2 regions of the Arthrobacter sp. B0427-1-12 genome follow, and region 1 is predicted to be linked to the other one. Evidence: riboswitches for the same ligand, from Rfam matches in the RefSeq annotation. Region 1 holds a riboswitch; the other holds the start of a gene.
What was found. Region 1 has a riboswitch for cyclic di-AMP ahead of AC5RWU_RS22685 (M23 family metallopeptidase). Riboswitches for the same ligand answer to the same signal wherever they lie in the genome.
Positions count from the first base shown of each region.

Region 1 (4,333 bases):
CCGAATGAACACCGGACCGGAACCGACATTGACGCTGAACAGCGCGGTCGTGCCGCCGTTCCAGCCGCCATGGACGGCCATGCCGTTGCCGACATAGACGGCGATGTGGGCCAGGCCCATGCCGCCGTCGGCGTAGTAGACGAGGTCGCCGGGCTGGGCCTGGGCAGCGCTCACGGTCGAGCCCAGGGAGAGGTAACCCGCAGGCCAGTCGTGGAAATTGATGCCTGCCACGCGCAGCGAGTTCGTGACCAGGGCAGTGCAGTCCTGGGTGACGCCAAGCTGGGCGTAGGCTGCGGACACGATTGTGGCTGCCAGCCCGGAAGCGGCCGGAGCCGCTGCCGGTGTGCTGGTCACGGGCGTGCTGGCCACAGGCGTGCCGGGCGCAGCGGCGGTTGCTGCTGTTCCCGCCGGCTGGGCTGCCCCTCCGGCTGGCTGGGCCGGGACGGCGGGAGCCGGCTGGGCCGGGGCCGGAACCTCTTCGGCCTTGGCCCGTTCAGCCGGAGCTTCCTGAGCAGCGACCTGCTGAACCGGCTTCTGCTGGGCCGGCGCCGGCTCGGCCTGTGGCGCTTCGGTGACCGGCGCAACCTCCGAAGAAATACCGGGACGCTCGAAGCTGAGCTGGACCTGGTGCGATGCCTGTACGGCTACGCTGGCCGGCTGCAACTCGAGTGCGGACGTCACAGCCTCGCGCGGCAAACGCGGAGCATCATCCGCACTGGCAGCAACACCGGTGGACAGCACCAGTCCGGAGGCGGCAACAACGACGGCGGCCTGGCGCCCCATGGTTGCGGCGTTGCCTGATACCGACTTGGCGACGGACGCCAGCGCCGTGCCGCGCCGGATCTCGGCCCGGTGGCGGGCAGTCTTGTTCGGGGAAGTCATTTCCAGCCCGCCCGCTTAGCTGACGCGGACGAAGCTGGAGCCGCCCAGGTAGGACGCCGGGTGCAGCTCGGTATTGCCGCCGTTGAAGCCGCCGCTGACGGCCATGCCGTTGCCGACGTAGATGGCCACGTGGCCCGGGCGGATCATCAGGTCGCCCGGCTGCGGGTCGGACACGACGGTGCCGTAGCGGTAGAAGTGCTCCGGCGCGATGTCGCCGACGGACTTGCCGACGGAGCGCAGGGCTTTCTCCACCATTGCGGTGCAGTCCTGCCGGATACCGATCTGGCTCATGGCGGAGGCCGCCAGGGCCGCGCCGATGCCGCTGGAAACGGGAGCAGCGGGTGCGGCGGGTGCGGCGGGTGCCGGTGCAGCGGCCGGGGCGGGTGCCGGCGCGGCAGCCGGGGCAGCGGGAGCGGCCTGGGCAGGTGCGGCGGCGCGCTGGACCTGTGCGGCAGGCGCAGCTGCAGGAGCTGCCACCGCGGGGGCCGCGGCACGAGCCGGCGCGGCGGGGGCTGCGGCAGCCGGCGCAGCCGGAGCTTCGGCTGCCGGAGCTTCAACGGCCGGGGTCTGCTCGACGACCGGTGCAGCAATGGAAGACACCTTGGGGCGATCGAAGCTGATTTGAGCCTCGGCCGGGGCCTGGACTGGCACCTGGGCCTGGATGGTCAGCGGCGTGGTCACAGCCTCACGAAGCGCGGGCGCGCCCGCGGCGTTTGCGGAGACGCCGCTGGCCAGCACCAGGCCGGAAGCGGCGGCCACCACGGCAGCCTGGCGGCCGAAGGAACCGGCATTGGCGGAAACGGCCTTGGAAATGGTGGTCAGGGGGCTGGTGCGAACAGTAGCAGCGCGATGGCGGCTGGCAGTGCGTGCGGACATGGATGATTACCTCTCCCAATGCCTGCGAGGTGAGCTGTCGGATTCGGATGGGAGTCATCCGGCCGTACGGCAGCACTGGTAGCCCAGTACGCTGTGCGACTTAACCCCAAGGGCTTCCCCAGAAGCCCGAAAGTGGTTCCCCCGCCCCTGCCATGCGAAGATGCGAACGGACCTCGGACAGTGGCAGAGCTAGGCAATCTGCTCGAGGGTGCCAATCCTTTTCGAATTTGGCACGGGTTGAACGCTATAACAGATTTATTCCAATGTCACATTCTGATCACGGAATGGTGTGGACTCGGTTACAGCCAGCCCAGCGGGTCCACGTGCTTGTCCTTGAGCATCACTTCGAAATGCAGATGGCATCCCGTCGAAGCACCGGTGCTGCCAACCTTGCCGACGCCGTCCCCACGCTCCAGCACCTGGCCCACCTTCACATCGATGGCGGACATGTGGTTGTAGGTAGTCACCAGGCCGTTGCCATGGTCTACTTCCACACGGTTTCCGCCGCCATAGGCATGCCATCCGGCGGACTTCACAGTGCCCCCCGCGGCCGTCTGGACCGGGGTTCCGCAGGCGGAGCCGTAGTCCTGGCCGGTGTGTAGTTCGCCGCTTGCGCCGGTGATCGGGGAAATACGGTAGCCGAACGGAGAAGTCAGTTTGAGCTCCGCGATCGGCTGGGACAGGGTGCCCTTGGCGGCCGTTCGCTGGATATCTCCACCCGAAGCAACCATTACCTGATGCAGTTTGGCGTCCGGATCGAAGCTGCTGGACAGCCCGGAGCGCGTGAAGTCGACCGTGGTGCCTGCAGCGGCGGAGACGCTCGCATTGACGGCCGGTTCGACCACGGGGGCAGCGGCGGGCTGGTCCGCGGCGGGCTGATCCCCCACTGCAGAGGCCGAAGGCATCAGGACGGTGAGCGCCAAGCCGGAAGCCGCGGCAACGACTCCCATCTTCTGGCCCAGGCCCTTGCCCGCGACGGACGGACGGGCTTCGGAGGCCCGGCGGCTGGCATGCTGGCCGCCACGCGGGTTCCGATCGGCTGCCGGGGAGGCTGAACGGAAGCCTCCCGTTGCTTTGTGCTTAGACAAAAGTTTCCCTCTCCTGAAGCCTGCGAAGTTAGCTGTCGGATTCGAGTAGAGAAACTCGGCCTCCAGGCACCGCAAATCACCCATGCAGGACATGGTTGTTTTGCGGTTATTTGGAGACTTCACCCCAAGGCAGTCGATCAGACGTTGATCAGAAACTGCCGCTCAATGGGTCCTCCGCCCCTGTCAAGGTGGGTTGAAACATCGCATCCGCTGACAGGGCTCGGCTGCGGATCCGATAACGCCTAGGTCTCGGCGCCAGGGCTCAACTATAAACAGCCAAAACGGGCGGTTACAATTTCGTTATATTCCCTGTGGGTAACTCTTGGGACATCCCACAAGTCGGAGAGACAGCCAGAACGGCCGTTATTGTAAGGATTTTCAGAGTATGGACCGCCCACACTATGCATATTGCCTAGTGGGGCATGTGACGCATCCAACATGGCCAGCTCGGCCAAATGGCGGAAATCACGGCGCGTCATCGCGCCATTGCCGGCCGCATCTTCCGGCCGTACCTGCCGGTCTGCGGACAGGCAAGATTGCGGACAGGAAGGTCCCTGCGCCGCGTTTCCGGGGGACTGGTCAGGCGACGGACACGAAGACGTGTACAGCGACCTCTGGCGGCAGTTCCAGAGCCCCCTCGATGTCCGGAACGCGGACGGATACGTATTCGCCCACCGCTTCCAACGTCAGTTTCGCCCCGGGACGGAGACCGCCTTCATCCAGTTGGGCCAGCAGTTCCGGCTCTACCTGGATCGGCTCGGACAACCGTACCAGCGTGACTGCCGAATCCTTGGTATAGCCACGCATGGCTTCCAGCAGGTTGATTACACCCTCGGTGAATCCCCTGGCCGGCTCGCCGCCCAGGGATTCGAGCCCCGGGATCGGATTTCCGTACGGCGATTCCGTCGGCCGACCCAGCAGTTCATACAGGCGCTGCTCCACCCGCTCGCTCATCACGTGCTCCCAGCGGCAAGCCTCGTCATGGACGTAGGCCCAGTCCAGCCCGATCACGTCCGCAAGCAGGCGTTCCGCGAGGCGGTGCTTACGCATTACCTCAGTGGCACGCTGGCGGCCCGCTTCCGTCAACTCCAAGCGGCGGTCATTGGATACCACCACGAGTCCGTCCCGCTCCATCCGGCCGATGGTCTGGGAGACGGTGGGACCTGAATGGCGCAGCCGTTCCGCAATGCGGGCCCGCAGCGCGACAATGTTTTCTTCCTCCAGCTCCAGGATGGTGCGCAGATACATCTCCGTTGTATCGATCAGGTCTGTCACGTCGGTTCAGCTCCTAGAGCGGGATGGAAGGCGGGGTACAGCGGGCGGCGGAGCGCGCCGCCGCTCATCCCCTTAGATTAGCTTATTTGTACAGAGTCCAGATAATCCCCACGTGCCCGCCGCGTCCCGCCGCAGGGAATTATTCGTCCTCAACTAACTCCGCCGGACCGCACTGGGGCAGAATGTGAGGAACCAACACAAAGCCCTGAATT
Region 1 is NZ_JBNHIC010000084.1:1,264-5,596, reverse strand. It holds gene AC5RWU_RS22695 (NlpC/P60 family protein) at 1-882, opposite strand, end outside; gene AC5RWU_RS22690 (hypothetical protein) at 898-1,758, opposite strand; cyclic di-AMP (ydaO/yuaA leader) riboswitch at 1,764-1,940, opposite strand; gene AC5RWU_RS22685 (M23 family metallopeptidase) at 2,058-2,846, opposite strand; cyclic di-AMP (ydaO/yuaA leader) riboswitch at 2,848-3,051, opposite strand; gene AC5RWU_RS22680 (iron-dependent transcriptional repressor DtxR) at 3,426-4,121, opposite strand.

Region 2 (4,333 bases), on a different contig from region 1:
TCAGGGCCTGGCGCAGCTTCAGCGGCAGCCGGCCGGTGTCCCCGGCGAACAGCTCGGGGCCGTCGGCCAGGCGGTCCCGCACGAGGGCGGCAGGAGCCTCGGGGAACACGGCCTCGCCGCTGTCGGTGCCGGCGTCGGTATAGGGCTCAGGCATGGAAGGCTGCTTTCCGGAAGGTAACGGTGGGTAGGTGGGCGATGCGCTCGGTCCCGTCGATCTGCGTGAACCGGACCTCTTCACGCCGGAGGGGATCCGGTGGGGCGCCCTGGTTCAGGGCGGCGTGGAGCAGCGCGCGGATGCTGTTCAGGTGCCGGTGCTCCGGCGGCAGGTGCCCGAAGACCTGTGCCAGGGTCGCCTCTCCGGCCGCCGCGAGGGCGCGTCCGACGGCGGCACGCAGCGCTTCGGGGTCGGCCTGCGGTGTGCGGGGCGAGCGGCGGGGGATGTCCGCCTCGCTGAACGTCGCGGGGGCGGCCAGCTTCGGCGGCGCCTGGTGGTCGTCCGGGTTGTACAGCCGGATCATGGCCAGGGATTCGAACTGGGATCCGTACAGCTGCGGTGCCGGCACGACGGCGGCGCGCCGCCGGGTGCGGGGGGCCTTGTGGATGGCGGTTTCAGCGGCCCGGATCAGCCGGCGCAGCTGGACCGATTCGCGGTACTCGTCGCTTTGCACGTAGGTGTGCATGCTCTCCGAGAGCCGGCCGTAGATCCGCTGGATTTCCGTGGCCTGCTCGCGCAGATCGGCCACCAGCCGGTACAGGGTCTGCCGGTCCTCGGCGCTCATCGCCTCGGTAAAGTCCCGCTCCAGCACCGCCGCGGTGGCGCGCCGGAAGCGTGCCTGCTGGTCGCCGTCGTTCAGGAAAGCCGTAAAGCCCTCATAGGTGCGCCCCTCCACGGTGCTGCGCAGCTTCTTGTCCGCCTCCAGGATCTCCCCCATGGTGATGCCCTTGCTGGCGTTGCTCTCGATGATCTCCTGGCGGAGCGAATGCAGCATGCGCTCCAGGCCGTCGCGCATCCGCTTGAAGTCCGCCGGCAGGCCGGCGGCGAGGTCGAGGACGTCGTGGGCGGCCTCCAGTGCCGTGGCATCGGGGAGGGTATGCGGTGCTTCGCCGGCTTCCAAGGCCCGCAGCTGTTCCTGGCGCTCGGCGATCTCCGCCTTGAGGAGGTCGATCCGCGCGGCCGGGTCCGGGTCCGTTTCGTGTGCCAGCGCCTCGACGCGCGTCAGCAGCGTGGCCAGGCGGGAGCTGTTGAGGTTGGTCTTTTCGGACGTGAAGCCGTCCAGGTAGGAGAGGAAACGCACGGAGGATTCAGTGAGTTCGTAGACGAACTGGCCGCCGGCCCGGGGGCGGGCCAGGAACCGCTTGGCCACCCACTCGTCGCAGTAGCTTCGCCCCGTGGCGTCTTCCCGGAGCTGGACGCCCTGGCGGCGCAGCTCGGTCAGGAAGGTGTCTGTCGCGGCGTGGAATTCCTCCAGCGGAACGCGCGGCCGGGGCCGGGTGAAGGCAGCCCGGAACAGTGCCGGGATCCAAGGTGCCGCGGCGGTGAGCTTCCAGCCAGGGGAGGACTGGAGCGTCTGGAGTTCGCGCCACTGGGACACGGCGGTTTGTGTGAGGGACATACTGCGCTTTCCGCCCGCATCCAACAAGCAAACGGGCAGAGATGATCTTAACCCGCGGTCGGCAGGAAGCCCGGATCCAGGTCTCCGTCGGAATGGCTGTGCCCCGCTGTGCTCCGGCTGGGGCCGGGACAGTGGCCCCGGACGAAAGAGAGATAAACGTCACATCTGTGGAAGCGGAGGGGATCGGCTTCCCTTGGAAGGGGCATTTTCGCCGCGGCGGATGCCACAACAGCCACAATCGCCACACAGGTTCCTTCTGCCGCGGAATCAATGGGATTTTCGGAGCGGGCGGGTGGGTTTGTACTCTTCTTAGTCCCACGGCAAACAGAAAGACGCCTTGTGAAAGGCTGGGAAATTCCTGAGTGTCAACCCCATGAAAGCCAGAACTTTGTTCCGTATCCGAAATGTGACATTCGGGCGGGGCCTCGGGTACGGTCGGTCCTCGTGTTAACCAATTGCTGGTTAACAACCCTCGGGTGGATCGCCTAGCTCTGCCACTGCCCGGGGTCCGTTCGCTACAACCGCTTGGCAGGGGCGGGGGAACCATGATCGGGCTTCGCCAGAAGTCCTAGGGGTTAAGCCGCAGCGGTGTCCGGCCGGAATTTTCCGCAGGACGCCGTTCGGCCGGGTGACTCCCATCCGAACCCGACAGCTCACCTCGCAGGCGTTGGGAGAGGCTAAAGACTTTGTTTTTCACTTCATCTTCGGCACGCCACCGTGCTACTCCGGTCCGCACCAACCCGGTTAAGGGTCTGTCCAAGGCTGTCGTTGTGACCGCCGCCGCCGGTGGCCTCGTGCTGGGCTTCGGCGCTCCGGCCCAGGCGGGCGTTTCCGCTCCGAGTGGTGCCGCGGCTCCGGCCCCGGCCGTTGCTCCTGCCGCTGCCGGTGCTGCCACCCACACCGTCCAGCCGGGTGACACCATGGGTGCCATCGCCGCCAAGCATGGTGTCCCCCTGAACGCCCTGCTGTCGCAGAACGGTCTGGGCCTGTTCACCACTATCTTCCCCGGCCAGGTCATCCAGCTGCCCGGCGCCGGCGCTGCTGCCCCGGCCGCCGCTCCCGCTGCCGCACCGGCCGCTGTCGCCCCGGCTGCTGCACCCGTTGCCGCTCCGGCTGCTGCTCCGGCCGCTCCGGCCGGCGGCATCCAGCTGGCCTCCAGCCAGATCAACGGTGCCCCTGCTTCCAGCGGCATCGGTGCGGCCCTGGTGGCCTCCGCCCAGAGCCAGCTGGGCACCTACCAGGACTGCACCGCGATGGTGGAGAAGGCCCTGCGCTCCGTCGGCAAGTCCGTCGGCGACATCGCTCCGGAGCACTTCTACCGTTACGGCAGTGTTGTATCCACCCCGCAGCCGGGCGACCTGATGATCCGTCCGGGCCACGTTGCCATCTACATCGGCAACGGCCAGGCCATCAGCGGTGGCTGGAACGGCATCGAGACCGCCGTGCACCCCGCGTCCTATCTGGGTGGCTCCACCTTCGTTCGCGTGAGCTAATTACGCGGCAGGTAGCCAGCCTAGCCTCTGCGAAGGCCCCCAACCGATTCCGGTTGGGGGCCTTCGCCGTTAAGGATGCTCCTTGGCCCACACGGTCGTTCGTGCGCCCGGCCTGGGCCGTCTCTGCGGACGATGGGTCAGCGGTCGGACACCGTGAAACGGGTCTGGCGGTGCGCCGGGTTCTCGAGCTCGTCGAGGATCGCGACGGCCATGGTGCCGGTAGTCGTGTGGGACTGTCCGTCGCCGGCAATCAGCAGCTCGTCGGCGCCGAGCACCGGCTCGGTGGCCTCGCCGGGTGTGAACAGGGCGGACGGGGAGACGCCCACCCAGTCGACGTCGGTAACTGTGCGGAGGAACTCGAGCTCCTTGAGCTGGTTCTCGGGAATCGAGACCCAGGCCTCGGCGCCCGGCATCTGGCGGATGTCCTCGATGACGAGATGGCCGTCCTCGCCCGTGGTCAGGCTGCCGGCACCGAGGATGAAGACCAGGCGCGGGGCGTCTGTGCCACGGGAGCGCTCGACGAGCGACCGGGCCAGCTCGACGTGCAGGTGGGCCTGGTCCGGAGCGGTGCCGAAGGCGTTGACGACGGCGTCGAAGGCCCCGAGGTCTGCGGAGTCCAGGTCGAAGGCGTCGCGCTCGAGGACCGGGACGTCGGTCCCGAGGACCTCCGCGGCCTTGGCTGCGTTGCGGACGACGGCGGTCGCTGCGTGACCTCGTTTCGTCGCCTCTGCGACGAGGGCGCGTCCTGCGTTGCCCGTTGCTCCGATGATGCCGATCTTCATGGCGGTCCTTTCTGTTGCGTGCGGGCGATGCCCGTCTTCCGTTGGGGATAAGTACTTGCACCTTCAAGTTATTCCCGTTGCCGGGTCCGGTCATGCCGCTTACTGCGGTTTGAGTAATCAGGACTCCTGGTGCGCTGGAGTGGGGGAGAGGGAAATGTGTCCGACGCCGGGCAAGCCGTGGCGGAGTGCCGCCGCCCCGAGCTCCTCCAAGCGATGGAAATCGGTCACAGTAGTCTCTGGCTCGACGGCAACAGCTGCGCTCATGCCGAGGGGGTGTCCGGCCCAGCGAAGCCGGACGTCCCGGACGGCCTTGATGCCATCGGCGGCCAGCAGGATCCTTTCGGCGCGGTCCACGAGTTCCGGATCCACTCCGTCGAGCAGCCTGCGGCCGACGTCCCGCGCCGTGCCCCAGAGCAGGACCATGATGGCGGCAGTGATGATCAGT
Region 2 is NZ_JBNHIC010000004.1:128,896-133,228, forward strand. It holds gene AC5RWU_RS05090 (DUF4194 domain-containing protein) at 1-154, opposite strand, end outside; gene AC5RWU_RS05095 (DUF3375 domain-containing protein) at 147-1,613, opposite strand; cyclic di-AMP (ydaO/yuaA leader) riboswitch at 2,117-2,294, shown strand; gene AC5RWU_RS05100 (LysM peptidoglycan-binding domain-containing protein) at 2,384-3,106, shown strand; gene AC5RWU_RS05105 (NAD(P)-dependent oxidoreductase) at 3,244-3,888, opposite strand; partial or broken gene AC5RWU_RS05110 (cation diffusion facilitator family transporter) at 4,006-4,333, opposite strand, start outside.
Region 2: it holds a riboswitch for cyclic di-AMP, as region 1 does, so the genes downstream of both, AC5RWU_RS05100 (LysM peptidoglycan-binding domain-containing protein) here and AC5RWU_RS22685 (M23 family metallopeptidase) in region 1, are expected to answer to the same signal.